DNA from 3 places in the Nonomuraea sp. NPDC001636 genome. Region 1 is predicted to be linked to each of the others. Evidence: riboswitches for the same ligand, from Rfam matches in the RefSeq annotation. Region 1 holds a riboswitch; each other region holds the start of a gene.
The links. Region 1 has a riboswitch for cyclic di-AMP ahead of ABT158_RS14740 (C40 family peptidase). Riboswitches for the same ligand answer to the same signal wherever they lie in the genome.
Positions count from the first base shown of each region.

Region 2: another riboswitch for cyclic di-AMP. It lies ahead of ABT158_RS28845 (C40 family peptidase); the one in region 1 lies ahead of ABT158_RS14740 (C40 family peptidase).
Region 3: another riboswitch for cyclic di-AMP. It lies ahead of ABT158_RS08905 (C40 family peptidase); the one in region 1 lies ahead of ABT158_RS14740 (C40 family peptidase).

Region 1 is NZ_JBEOZT010000006.1:134,187-138,820, reverse strand. Features, by position in the region: gene ABT158_RS14755 (NYN domain-containing protein) at 1-969, shown strand, start outside; gene ABT158_RS14750 (C40 family peptidase) at 1,102-2,028, shown strand; gene ABT158_RS14745 (hypothetical protein) at 2,145-2,375, opposite strand; cyclic di-AMP (ydaO/yuaA leader) riboswitch at 2,378-2,541, shown strand; gene ABT158_RS14740 (C40 family peptidase) at 2,702-3,145, shown strand; gene ABT158_RS14735 (gluzincin family metallopeptidase) at 3,352-4,185, shown strand; gene ABT158_RS14730 (M48 family metallopeptidase) at 4,197-4,634, shown strand, end outside.
Region 2 is NZ_JBEOZT010000017.1:74,026-78,659, forward strand. Features, by position in the region: gene ABT158_RS28830 (winged helix-turn-helix transcriptional regulator) at 1-17, shown strand, start outside; gene ABT158_RS28835 (cytochrome P450) at 7-1,110, opposite strand; gene ABT158_RS28840 (helix-turn-helix domain-containing protein) at 1,389-1,601, shown strand; gene ABT158_RS28845 (C40 family peptidase) at 1,628-2,674, opposite strand; cyclic di-AMP (ydaO/yuaA leader) riboswitch at 2,681-2,832, opposite strand; gene ABT158_RS28850 (amino-acid N-acetyltransferase) at 3,120-3,689, shown strand; gene ABT158_RS28855 (RDD family protein) at 3,775-4,634, shown strand, end outside.
Region 3 is NZ_JBEOZT010000003.1:382,483-387,116, forward strand. Features, by position in the region: gene ABT158_RS08890 (Uma2 family endonuclease) at 1-257, shown strand, start outside; gene ABT158_RS08895 (branched-chain amino acid aminotransferase) at 279-1,376, opposite strand; gene ABT158_RS08900 (3-isopropylmalate dehydrogenase) at 1,575-2,621, opposite strand; cyclic di-AMP (ydaO/yuaA leader) riboswitch at 2,721-2,882, shown strand; gene ABT158_RS08905 (C40 family peptidase) at 2,913-3,485, shown strand; gene ABT158_RS08910 (NAD(P)-dependent alcohol dehydrogenase) at 3,469-4,461, opposite strand.

The DNA.
Region 1 (4,634 bases):
GAAACCGCCCGCGCCGACCTGGAGCAGTCCGCCGTGGCGGCCGAGGGGTCCGAGCGCGAGGAGGCCGTGACGCGGCTGCGCGAGCAGCTGGCCGCCCAGAAGACCGCCGCCAAGGAGGAGGCCGACCGGCTGCGCGAGCAGATCAAGGCGGCCCGCGCCGAGAACTCCGATTTGCGGCGCAAGCTCCACGACGCCCGCGAGCGGGCCAAGGCCGCCACCCGCAGGGCCGAGGAGATGGAACAGGCCGCCGACGACGCCCGGCACGCCGCCTCCACCGCCGGCAACGCGGGCGAGGCCGAGCTGCGCCGCCTGCGCGAGCGCCTGGCCGACGTGGAGAGGCAGCTCGAAGCCTCCCGCCGGGCCGCCCGCGAGGGCCGCAGCATCGAGGACGCCCGCATCAGGGTGCTGCTCGACGCCCTTCAGGACGCCTCGGCCGGGCTGCGCAGGGAGCTGGCGCTGCCCACCACGATCAGCAGGCCCGCCGACTCGGTCGCGGCCAGCACCGGCGAGCGTCCAGGGGTGCGCGGCGTGCCCGCGCGGGCCCTGGCCGACGACGACCCGCAGCTCCTCGACCAGCTCCTGGCGCTGCCGCAGGTCCACCTGATCATCGACGGCTACAACGTCACGAAGACCGGCTACGGCACGCTCACCCTCGCCGACCAGCGCAACCGGCTGATGACCGGCCTCGGCGGGCTGGTCGCCCAGACCCGGGTCGAGGTGACGGTGGTCTTCGACGGCGCCGAGCTCAACGCGCCGGTGCAGGTGGTGGCGCCGCGCGGGGTGCGGGTGCTGTTCAGCGCGCCGGGCGAGATCGCCGACGACCTGATCCGCCAGCTCGTCCGGGCCGAGCCGCCCGGCCGGGCCATCGCCGTCGTCTCCTCCGACCGCGAGGTCGCCGAGTCCGTACGCCGGATGGGTGCCAGACCGGTTCCGTCGGGTCTGCTGCTGCGCCGGTTGGGCCGCGCATAAGTTACGAATTAGCACTATTGGCAAGACCCCACCCGCCACTTCTGTACTATTTCGCCCCAGGTGTAATCCCTGGGAGGCGACGCTGTGAGGTTTGGCCGGGTGACGGTGGCCGCGGGTCTCGCGATCGGACTGATGACGGTCCCGATGGGTGCGGCGCTCGCTGATCCCAAGCCCACTCTCAAACAGGCCAAGGCCAAGCTGGAGAAGCTGAACGACAAGGCCGACAAGGTCGTCGACCGGTACAACACGGCGACCGAGAACTATAAGAAGGCCAAGGACGCCTACACCAGGCTCAACGACCGCTACAAGCAGAAGCTGCAGACGGTCGCCGACCTCCGCGCCGAGATCATCAGGGTGGCGGTGGACTCGTACAAGCTGGGCGGGGACGTCACCTCCCTGCCCGGCATGGTCGGCGTCGAGGACCCCGAGAACCTGCTGGCCGGGCTGGCCATGGCCGGGCAGCTCTCGCGCGAGCGGCTGGAGAAGCTGGCCGCCTTCGACCGCGAGAACAAGGGGCTCAAGGCCGAGCGCGACAACGCCGAGACCGCGCTCGCCGACGCCGACAAGGAGCGGGACGCCGTCCAGCGGGAGCGGGCCGAGGTGCTGAAGCTGGTCGGCCAGCAGAAGAAGCTCCTGGACAAGCTGGGGGCCTACAACCCGGGCAACCCCAACAGCACCGGCATCAAGTACACCGGTCCCGCCTCGGGCAGCGCGGCGGCCGTGCTGAACTTCGCCTTCGCCCAGGTGGGCAAGCCGTACATCTACGGGGGCACGGGCCCGCGCGGCTACGACTGCTCAGGGCTGACCCAGGCCGCCTGGCGCGCCGCCGGCGTCTCACTGCCGCGTACGACGTGGCAGCAGTGGGCCTGGGGCGCGAGCCGCAAGGTGGACCTCAAGGACCTCCAGCCGGGTGACCTCATCTTCAGCGAGGGGCTCGGGCACGTCAGCATCTACGCGGGCGGCGGCAAGATCGTCCATGCGCCGCAGACGGGCGACGTCGTCAAGGTCGTCCGCCTGGCCGACTACGGCCGTCCGCTCGTCGGAGCCATCCGCCCCTGACCCGGCCCCCGCCCGAATCGCGGGCGGGTTCGGCGTGCCCATGACCGCTGGGGCGAACGGGACAAACGGCGCGAAAGTGCCCTGACAATCAGGTGTGCCGGGAAGTGTGAGAAGGGTCACAAATCCGTAACGGAACCCTCAGCTCCAACAGGGGTTTCACCCTTTACTTGCACCTTTATCTGATCTTTACAGGCCGTGTCTCCCTTTGCCAAATCTTGACCCCTCGGCGTAGTTTCTGGCGTCGCGGTCAGCAAGCCATGCGCACCGCGGATCGACATCGGTACCCCCGATGCGGACCGAATAAAAATCCAGCGGTCGCCGCCGATATCCCCGTTCAGCACCACCATCGGGCGGCGACCTGCCGAGTCCGTGCAGCCAGGAGGCACGGAGCCGGGGACCCAACGATCCCGTAATCCCCCGGGATCAGGGGTGAATCGGCGCGTCTTCGCGCCGTAGGGCGACTTCCAGGCCCGAATCCGTCAGCTAACCCGGTAGGCGTTCGTGGAAGACACAAGGAGAAATCCTGTCTACCTCCCTGCATAACCCCCGTCTGTCCCGTCTTGCCCTGAGGGGCGTCGCACTCACGATGACCGTGACGGCCGGAGGTGCGGTTCTCCATGCCGTACCGGCCGGGGCGCAGACGGCGAACGAATCGGCCGCCAGGCTCACCGCGGTGTCCAGCACCGCCAAGGCGGCCACCGCCAGGTCGGCCAAGTCGGCGAAGACCGTCAGGTCGGCCAGAGCCGCTCGGCAGACGTCGAAGGCCCGCAGGGCCGTCGCCGTCGCCAAGCACCAGGTCGGCGACCCGTACCGGTACGGGGCCACGGGCCCTGGTGCGTTCGACTGCTCCGGACTCGTCCAGTACGCCTGGAAGAAGGCCGGGGTGCGGCTCCCGCGCGTGGCGAGCAGCCAGTTCGCCCGCATCAAGCGCAAGGTCTCCTGGCGCAATCTCAAGCCGGGCGACCTGATGTTCTTCAACGGGCTGGGCCACGTCGGCATGTACGTCGGCCACGGCAAGATGGTCCATTCGCCGCGGACCGGCGAACGGGTGCGCATCGACAAACTGGGCGGATGGCGGAAGTCGTCGTTCGTCGGCGCGGTGCGTCCCGGCGCGTGACAACGGGCCCCGCCCGGACCCTCCCCGGTCCGGGCCGGGGCCTGTCGCATGCCCGGTCCCGTGCAGAGGCCGGTCCTGTGAAGTGGCCGGTCCCGTGCAGAGGCCGGTCCGGCGAAAGGGCCCGGCGTCGTGAAGGCCCGGCGCCCATGCGGGGCCCGGTATCGCGGAAGGGGCAGGCAGGGGCGTGGGCCTACTAGCATCGGGCCGTGTCCTCGCAGGTGCGTCCGTCCCTCCGCGGGCCGCGTCTGCTCCTCTCGGTCCTGCTGCTGTTGACGGCGGTGCTCGTGATCGCCGACGCGCCGCCCGCCGCCGTCCTGCCCGCCGGGGCGCGCGGGTTGTGGAGCGACGGCGGTCAGGTGGCCCGCGGCGCGCGGTCCGTGGTCGTGGGGCACCGCGCAGAGCCCGCCGTGCTCGCCGATCTGGCCCGCCGCGCCGACCTCGCCGGACGGCGGGTGTCCGCGATGCTCGGCCGGCCGGTGCGCGCGCTGGTCGTCGTGCCGGACTCCGACGCCGAGGCGGCCGGGCTGGCGGGCACGGGCCCGCTGGACGGGCTGGCCGCGGTGGCCGACGGCGCCAGGGTGATCGTCGTGCCCGGCTCGTTCGCCCGGCTCACCCCCACGGGACGCGACGTCGTCCTCACCCATGAGCTCACCCACGTCGCCGCGGGCACCGACGGGCTGCCCGTCTGGCTCTACGAGGGGTTCGCCGACTACGTGGCCTACCGCGACGCCGGGCTCCCCGTCCGGACGGCCGCCGCCGAACTGGCCGCCGACGTACGGGCCGGCCGACTGCCGAGCGAGTTGCCCGGACCTGCGGCTTTCGCCCCCACGGCCGCCGATCCCGGACGGCTCGCGCGGGCGTACCAGGAGGCCTGGATGGCGTGTCGCTTCCTCGCAGACCGGTTCGGTGACGGGACCCTGGTACGGCTCTACCGTGATGCCCGCGTGGCCGGCGTCGATCAGGCGCTCGCCTCCGTGGGGCTCACCGCCGGGACGCTGGCGGCACGGTGGCGCGAGTACGTACGAGAGCAGCTCGCGTGAAGGGGAGGCAGATGAGCGAGCGGAACGACCCGCCCCGGGAAGGGGACGAGCCCGCCGGAGCGGTCGCCAGAGGGGCCGACGAGCCCGGCACGGCGGTCGCGGCGGCGCACGGCGGCGGTGTGGCCATCACGGACGACGGCGGAGACCGCCCCGGCGACGGTACGCCGCGGGAGCCGTCCGGCACCAACGAGCCCCCCGAGTCCCCGGGCCACCCCGACGACCCGGACGATCCGGACGCCCGCCCCGACGCCCGCCCCGACGCGGACGCCGACCCCGACACCGAGGACCCCCGTCACCCCCAACCCCCCACCCCCGACGACCGCCCCCACGCGACCCGCGCCGACGCCCCCGCCGCCGACGCCTCGGCCCCCGCGCAGGCCGCCGAGGGCACGGACGACCCCGGCAAGAGCCCCGAGAACCCCGACGCCCCGAGAACAGGCGGCAAGGAC
Region 2 (4,634 bases), on a different contig from region 1:
ACGACGCTACCGTCTGAGCCGCACCGGCAGCCGGGCCAGCCCGCGCAGCACCACGTTCTCCTTGTACGGCGGTTCCGGGTCGGCGGCCTCCATCTTCGGCGCCGCCGCGGCCAGCGCCGACAGCGCGATCTCGCCCTCCATCCTGGCCAGCGTCGCGCCCAGGCAGAAGTGCAGGCCGAGCCCGAAAGCCAGGTGCCGGCCGGGCTCGCGGCAGGGGTCGAACCGGTCGGGATCGGCGAACGCGGCCGGGTCGCGATTGGCCGCGCCGATCGGCACGAGCACGGCCGAGCCCGCGGGCACCGGCGTCCCGCCCAGTTCCCGGTCCTCCAGCGCGATCCTGGAGGTGAGCTGGACCGGCGGATCGAAGCGCAGCACCTCCTCCACCACCTCCCTCGGCCGCTCGGCGGCGAGGTGCAGCAGGCCGTGCCGCAGCAGGTTCAGCACGCCGTTCGCGATGAGGTTGACGGTGGTCTCGTGGCCGGCCACGAGCAGCAGCACGCAGGTCGCCAGCAACTCGGCCTCGGTGAGCTCCTCGACGTGTGCGAGGGCGCTCAGGAGGTCCTCGCCGGGACGCTCGCGCCGCCGCGCGATCAGGTGGCGGAAGTAGTCGCGGAACTCGTTCCTGGAACGCTCCGTTTCCGACATGAGGGCGTCTGTCAGCATCGGGTCAAGTCCGCGGGCAAGGGCCTCGCTCCATCCGCGGAAGCGGTCGTGGTCCTCCGGCGGCACCCCGAGCATCTCGCTGATCACCATCACCGGCAGCGGGTACGCGAAGCCGGAAATCAGCTCCGGCTCCTCCGGCAGCCGCCCGATCAGGTCGGCGGTGATCTCCTCGATCCGCGGCCTGAGGCGGGCCACCATGCGCGGCGTGAACGCGCGGCTGACCAGAGCACGCAACCGGGTGTGCTCGGGCGGGTCCATGAGCAGGAACGACCTGCCGGGCTGACCTGCCTCTTCCTGCGCCGGCGGGGACGTTCCGTGACCGAACCCGGGGTCGCGCAGCACGGCCGCGCACAACTCGTACGTGGTCACGACGAGCAGCCCGCCGCGCGTTCTGAAGATCGGCCCGGCGGCTCGCAGCTCGCGATATCGGACGTACGGATCGCGCACAAATTGCGGATCCGAGGGATCAAAACCCAGCACGTCGGTGGCGCTCATCGGAGGTGGAACCGGGCCGCCGAATTGATCGTTTGGACCGTTCATAGCGGACCACGGCGTGCCAACATATGCGGAGTACGTCACATATAAGTGATCATGTCAATAGCACTGGTCAAGGGCGCCGATTGTGGCGCTTGACGACCTTTCCGCGATGCGTTTACCTTCACCGAGACGAGCGGCTTTGCTTCGCCTGAAAGGTCCGAGTTCTGCTGTTGGGGGGAGGGCTCCCGGTGGATGTGCTCACAGAAGGCGTCGAGCTGAGCCACGCGGATTTGGCGTTACTGGCCGAGCTGGCCAGGGGGGTGACCGTCGATCGGGTCGGCAGGCGGCTGGACATCAGCGGACGGACCGTACGGCGCAGGCTGAGGGGCATCTGCGACCGCATCGGCGTGGCCACGGCGATCGAGGCCGTGGCATGGGCGGCGCGCCGCCAGCTCATCTAGCGGCGCTGGGTGAAGTGGGGCGCCGGTCAGTCCGCGATGCGCACGCCGCCGGCGAACGGCCGCCCGCCGATCGGGGCGACCCGCACGACGTCACCCGTGCGCGGGGCGTGGACCATCATGCCGCCGCCGATGTAGATGCCGACGTGGTGCAGGTCGGTGTAGAAGAACACCAGGTCGCCGGGGCGCAGCTGGTCGCGGCTGGTGATGTGCGTGCCGGCCGTCCACTGGTCGCCGGTGTAGTGGGGGAGCGAGATGCCCACACGCTGGTAGGCGGCCATCACCAGGCCGGAGCAGTCGTAGGAGCGCGGCCCCTCGGCGCCCCACACGTACGGCTTGAGCTGCTGGGTCAGGGCCCACTTGACGGCCTGGGCGGCCTTGCCGGAGCCGATGACCGGCAGGTTGACGCGTACGGCCCGGGTGCCGGGACGGCCCGCCTCGCCGACGGCCCGCCGGTAGAGGTTGCTCTCGACCTTGGTGACCAGCTTGGTGATCTTCGAGCGCTTGCCCTCCAGATCGGTGACGATCTTCTGGACCTCGGCGATGCGGGTCTTGGCGCCGGCCCTGGCCCGCTCGGCGGCCTCCATGGCCCTGGCGAGCTGGTTGACCTCCTCGCCCTGCTGCTGTTCGAGCGCGTACGTGGTCGCGGCCCGGTCGAGGAAGGTCTCGGGGTCGCCGGACTGGGCGAAGGCCAGGGCCTTGTCCAGGCCGCCGGTGATGTAGGCGTTCTGGGCGAGCAGCGAGGCCCTGGCGCGCTTGGCGGCCAGGTCGGACTCGCTGGTGGCCAGGATCTTCTGGGCGGAGTCGTTGGCCTTCTGGGCGGCCTTCAGCCGTTCGCGCTGCTCGTTGTACTGCTCGGCCAGCGTCTCGATCTCTTCGTGCAGCTTCTCCACCTGGTCGGAGAGCTCGGAGAGCGACGGCTTCGGGTCGGCGGCGGCGGAACCGACGGGGACGGCGAACAGCATCGCGGCGACGGTGACGCCGATGACGCCGAGGCGGCGTGCGCGCCCGGCCTGCTCCTGGGGGCGGGCGTGCCTGCCCCCGGACCTCCCCGAGCGGTCGAACGTCCGCTTCACCAACCGAGCTCCTCTCATCGACGCCGGCCGGGTTAGCTGACGGGTTCGGGCCGGAGCAGCCCTACCGAGATGGTCGGATTCACCCCAAGTGGTGGCGCCAAGTGCTCGCCGCCGTTGGTTCCCCGGCTTCCCTTGCGGGAATTGGGCGTGTCTTTCCGCGCGCATTACGCGGAGAACATCGTCGCTGGACACTAATGCACTCCGGGTTCACGCTCAACCGGAACTGCCGAGTCTGTAGAGGTTTCACAACTGAAGGGTCACAAGGTGATCTCGTGGGTAGCCGTACGGAAGCGGGCTTCTGCACCTTTTGTCCAGCATTCGGGGTGCTGAGGTCTGGAGGAAAGCTCCAAGTCGGCGCGTGTTCACCTGACCACGGGATGTGATGAGATGCCCGAGACGTGGGATTTAGGGCCGAGCCGTAATGAGATCTGTACCCTGGAGAGCCATGGAGCAGGTGGCCGAAGTGGCAGTCCCCGAGACCGCGGTCGTGGTCAGGCGTGCGCGCACGCCCGACGTGCGTGCGATCAGGCGTCTCGTGGACACCTACGCGGGCGCGGGGCCGCGGCTCCTGGAGAAGGCCACGGTCACGCTGTACGAGGACGTCCAGGAGTTCTGGGTGGCCGAGCGGGACGGGGAGGTCGTCGGCTGCGGCGCGCTCCACGTGCTCTGGGAGGACCTCGCCGAGGTCCGTACGGTGGCCGTCGATCCCGCGTGCCGGGGGCTGGGTGTGGGGCGGCGGATCGTCTCGGCACTCGTCCGGCAGGCGAAGGATCTGGGGCTGCGGCGTGTATTCTGTCTGACTTTTGAGGTCGACTTCTTCGCGAGGCACGGTTTCCGCCCCATCCAGGGCACACCGGTCTCACCCGAGGTCTACGCCGAGTTGCTGGCCTCGTACGACGAGGGTGTGGCGGAGTTCCTTGATCTGGAACACGTCAAACCGAACACCCTTGGCAACACCCGCATGCTGCTGCATCTGACATCGGGTGACGCGGACCTTGACCACTTGGAAAGGTGATTGTTGATACCTATGTCGATACGTTGGGCAGCACAGGCATGTGTCCTGACACGTGCCACATGCGCACTCGAAGCGAGGTGACACGGTGAGCACCGGACAGCCGCCGTACCCACAGGACGATTCCGGCGAGAACCCCGAGTACGGTCAGCACCACGGCCGTCGGCCCGGTGAGCCCGACCCGGACGTGACTGTGGTCGGCTACCGGGCGGACGATGCCTTCGGCCAGCCCCCGTACGGTCAGCAGCAGCAACAGGGCTATGGCCAGCAACAGCAGTACGGCCAGCAACAGCAGCAGTACGGCCAGCAGCAGGGCTACGGCCAGCAGCCCCAGTACGGCCAGCAGGCCGCCCCGGGTCAGCAGGGCTACGGCCAGCAGCAGGGCTACGGTCAGCAGCCGCAGTCCTCGGGCCAGCAGTACACGCAGCCCGGCTACGGCCAGGAGGCCCAGTACGGCCAGCAGGCCGCCTCGGGCCAGCAGGGTTACGGCCAGCAGCCGCAGTCCTCGGGCCAGCAGTACACGCAGCCCGGCTACGGCCAGGAGGCCCAGTACGGCCAGCAGGGTTACGGCCAGCAGCCCGCCTCCGGCCAGCAGTACGCCCAGCCCGGCTACGGCCAGCAGGCCGCTCCGGGTCAGCAGGGTTACGGCCAGGAGGCCCAGTACGGTCAGCAGGCCGCCTCGGGCCAGCAGGGCTACGGCCAGCAGCCGCAGTACGGGCAGCAGCCGCAGTCGCTACCCGACTACGGCCAGCAGCAGGGCTACGGCCAGGACGCCCAGTACGGCCAGCAGGCCGCCTCGGGCCAGCAGGGCTACGGCCAGCAGCCGCAGTCCTCGGGCCAGCAGTACGCCCAGCCCGGCTACGGCCAGCAGGCCGCCTCGGGGCAACAGGGTTACGGCCAGGAGGCCCAGTACGGCCAGCAGGGCTACGGCCAGCAGCAGGGCTACGG
Region 3 (4,634 bases), on a different contig from region 1:
CGATCCTGCTCGTGGACGTCGTCTCGGTGGCCACGACCTACGACGTGCACTTCGTCAAGACGGGCGGTTACGCGCGCGGCGGGGTGCCGCTCTACCTGGTGATCGACCCGTTCCAGCGGCTGGTGACGCTGTTCGGCGGGCCGGGCGGGCCGCGTTACCGCAGCGAGAACGTCGTCTCCCTGGGCGAGCCGGTGTTCCTGCCCGACCCGTGGAACCTCCACGTCGACACCGCGGCCCTGACGGAGGCCGGCGCCTGAACGCCGGCCGTCCGCGCGGGTCTAGCCGATCTTGTGGATCCAGTTGCGGGTGTCGGGACGGGCGCCGTACTGGATGCCGACGAGCTCCTCGCGCACCCGCATCGTCACCGGGCCGGGGGTGCCGTCGGCGATGGTCCAGGAGCGGTCGTCGCCCCTGACCGAGCCCACCGGCGTGACCACGGCGGCGGTGCCGCAGGCGAACACCTCGGTCAGCTCGCCGGAGGCGCAGGCGGACTCCCACTCGTCCACCGAGATCAGCCGCTCCTCGGTCTCCAGGCCGAGGTCGCCGGCCATCTCCAGGATCGACTCCCGGGTGATGCCGGGCAGCAGTGTGCCGGTGAGCGCCGGGGTGACGAGCTTGTTGCCGAAGACGAAGAACAGGTTCATCCCGCCCATCTCCTCGACGTACTCGTGCTTGTGGGCGTCGAGCCAGACGACCTGGTCGCAGCCGTTGTCGACGGCCTGGCGCTGGGCGACGAAGGCGGCGGCGTAGTTGCCGCCGCACTTGGCGAAGCCGGTGCCGCCGGGCGCGGCGCGCGTGTACTCGGTGGACAGCCAGACCGAGACGGGCTTGATGCCGCCGCTGAAGTACGAGGCCGCCGGCGAGGCGATCACCATGTACTTGTAGGTCTTCGACGGGTAGTTGACGCCGAGCCCGGCCTGCGTGGCGAACATGAACGGGCGCAGGTAGAGGCTGTGGCCCTCGGTGGTCGGCACCCACTCCTTGTCGGCCGAGACCAGCAGCTCCAGCGACTCCACGAACGCCTCCTCCGGCAGTTCGGGCATGGCCATGCGCTCGGCCGAGCGGTTGAAGCGGGCGGCGTTCGCGTACGGCCGGAAGGTCGCGATCGAGCCGGAGATCTGCCGGTACGCCTTCAGGCCCTCGAACAGCTCCTGCGCATAGTGGAAGACCGAGGTCGCGGGGTCGAGCGAGAGCGGCCCGTACGGCATGAGCCTGGCGTCGTGCCAGCCCTCGCCGTCGGTGTAGTCGATCGAGATCATGTGGTCGGTGAAGACCTGCCCGAACCCGGGGTTCGCCAGTACCTGCTCCCGCTCGGCCGCGGTGCGAGCGTGGTCGGAATGCTGCACGTCGAAGCTGAGCTTCTGAGCGATGGTCATGACGACGGTCCTTCTCTCTACGAATCTGCGACTCGAAAGCTGATTCTGGTAGCTACTGCCCGCGAGCAGTATTCGTACTTCCTAGTGTCTCGCGATTTGGGATGGCAAGAGGCACTTGGGGGGTTCAATCCCGAAGAACGCGAAAAGCGCCTGGCAGTCCGTGTCCGGACCGCCAGGCGCGTGCGGGGCTAGGCGGTCCTAGCCGGCTACTCGCGCGGCGATGGCGTCGCCGATCTCGCTGGTCGTGCGGCCGGCGCGGCCGGTCACCCGCTCGGCGATGTCGGCGGCCACGGCCTGCTCGACCTTGGCGGCCTCGGCGTGCAGGCCGAGGTGGTCGAGGAGCATGCCCACGGACAGGATGGTGGCGGTCGGGTCGGCCTTGCCCTGACCGGCGATGTCGGGCGCGCTGCCGTGCACCGGCTCGAACATGCTCGGCGAGGTGCGCTCGGGGTTGATGTTGCCGCTGGCCGCCAGGCCGATGCCGCCGGCGATCGCGGCGCCGAGGTCGGTGATGATGTCGCCGAACAGGTTGTCGGTGACGATCACGTCGAAGCGCTCGGGCTGGGTGACGAAGAACATCGAGGCCGCGTCGATGTGGCTGTAGTCGGTGGTGACGTCGGGGAACTCCGCGGCCACGCGGTTGACCGTGCGCTGCCACAGGTCGCCGGCGAAGGTGAGCACGTTCGTCTTGTGGACGAGCGTGAGCTTCTTGCGGGGCCGCGACTGAGCCTTCTGGAAGGCGTAACGCACGACGCGCTCGACGCCGTGGGCGGTGTTCAGCGACTCCTGGGTGGCGATCTCGTGCGGCGTGCCGCGGCGCATGACGCCGCCGGTGCCCGCGTAGAGGCCCTCGGTGCCCTCGCGGACGACGACCATGTCAATGTGCTCGGCGGTGGCGCCGGCCAGCGCGGTCTCGACGCCGGGGAACAGCTTGACCGGCCGCAGGTTGACGTAGTGGTCGAACTCGAACCGGAGCTTGAGCAGCAGGTCGCGCTCCAGGATGCCGGGCGGCACGCTGGGGTCGCCCACGGCGCCGAGCAGGATCGCGTCGTAGCCGCGCAGCTCTTCGAGCACCGCGTCGGGCAGGGTCTCGCCCGTGCGGTGGTAGCGGGCTGCGCCCAGGTCGTAGTGGGTGGGCTCGATCTTCGTGCCCACGGCCTCCAGGACCTTGAGCCCTTCGGCTACGACCTCGGCGCCGATGCCATCCCCGGGGATGACGGCCAGGCGGATGTTACGCGACTCCATGGGCGGTACCTTACCGGCTCGTCTCGGCTGACGAACACATCATCTCAACAACCGGACAATCCGTTTTGGGGGGATTGCGACCTTTTGACCGTTTCGTTAGAGTCCGACGAGCCTAATCCACGCAGCCGCTGCGTGGAGCCGGGGACCCATCTTTCCCCCCGGGGCGAATCGGCCGCGCCTCTCCCCCGAGGAGCACCGCCGTAGGGCTACTTCCAGGCCCGAGCCCGTCAGCTAACCCGGTCGGCCACGTGGAAGGACAGTCCCCTGTCTAGCATCGCCATCCTTGTGGCGGTGGCAGCGGGCGCCGCAGGTCTCATGCCTGCCGCCCCCGCGGCTCCCGCCGCTCCGGCCGCTCCGGCCGCCCCCACCCCCTCCATCACCCTCACCGGCCCCCAGGTGAAACAGGTCCAGGAACGGCACGTGCCGAAACCGGCCTGGAAGGTCGCCCTCGAATACGCCATGGACAAGCGCGGCACCCCGTACGTGTGGGGCGGCGCCAGCGAACGGGGCTACGACTGCTCGGGCCTCATGCTCCGGGCCTACGAGGACGCCGGCATCGAGCTCCCCAGAACCGCCGCGGAGCAGTACGGCGCCTTCTCCAGGAAGATCGCCTGGAACGACCTCAAGCCAGGCGACCTGGTGTTCTTCAGCGGCCTCGGCCACGTCGGCATGATCTCCAAGCCCGGCTACATGGTCCACTCCCCCCACACCGGCGACGTGGTGAAGGAGGAACGCCTGTCGCAGTGGCGCAGGCAGGCCTTCGTCGGCGCGGTTCGCCCCGACCCCAAGGGCGTCAAGCGCTGGGCCGACTACAAGCAGCTCCAGAAGGCCCCCGCCCCCGCCATGCTCACCGCGACCCTGTGACGACGACCTTCCCCGGGGCGTGCCCCTCCTCCTGGTAGCGGACGGCCGCCGGGAGCTCGCCGAAGGGGAAGGTCCGGTCGATGACCGGGGTGACCGCGCCCCGCTCGATCAACCCGGTCAGCGTCAGCAGGTTCGCCCTGTTGCTCCCGCAGCGGACGACGTCCGCCCTGACGATCCGCTGCGGGACGAAGGGCCCCGACGCGAGCGCGGCGAACATGCGTCCGGCCGGCTGCACCCAGCGGCCGGCCGGACCGCCGACCAGCACGTACGTGCCCTTCCTGGTCAGCACGCGGCGGCAGTCCGGCAGCCGGCGGCCGCCCGCCACGTCGAGCAGCAGGTCGAAGCGCCGCCCCGAGGCCGCGAAGTCCTCCTTGGTGTGGTCGATGACGTCGTCCGCGCCGAGCGAGCGCACCAGGTCCGCGTTCCGCCCGCTGCACACGCCCGTGACGTGCGCCCCCAGCGCCTTGGCGAGCTGCACGGCGAACGTGCCCACGCCGCCGGACGCGCCGTTGACCAGCACCTTCTGGCCCGGCTGGAGGCGTCCCTCGTCGCGCAGCGCGATCAGCGCGGTGTTGGCCGCCATCGGCACCGCCGCCGCCTGCTCGAACGACAGGCCCGCCGGTTTGGCCGCCACCTCGCCCTGCCGCAGGCAGACGTACTCGCCGAAGCCGCCCCCCAGCGACATCGCGTACACCTCGTCGCCGGGACGGAACAGCGTGACGTCCTTCCCGGCCGCCTCGACCTCCCCCGCCACGTCGGCCCCGAGGACGGCGATGCGCGGCCGGCGCAGCCCGACCCCGCCGCCCATGACCCGGGCCAGGTAGGGCTCCCCCCGCATGAAGTGCCAGTCGTAGGGCTGCACGGACGTGGCCCGCACCCGGACCAGCACCTCGTCATCGCGCGGCACGGGCCGCTCGACGTCGGTCAGGACGAGCTGGTCGGGCGAGCCGAACGAGCGCAGGACGTACGCCTTCATCGTTTTCTCCCTCGTGCCGCTGATGTGCCGCCAGTGTGGGCGTGACCTGCGCGGACGCTCAACGGTCGAAAGGCGACGGCTCGATGGCCGAAAGTACGACCGACCGCCCGCCGATGGTGCGAACCAGGACCGGCCGTCCGCGCGATGCCCCGGCACGGGCGCGGGCGGCACGC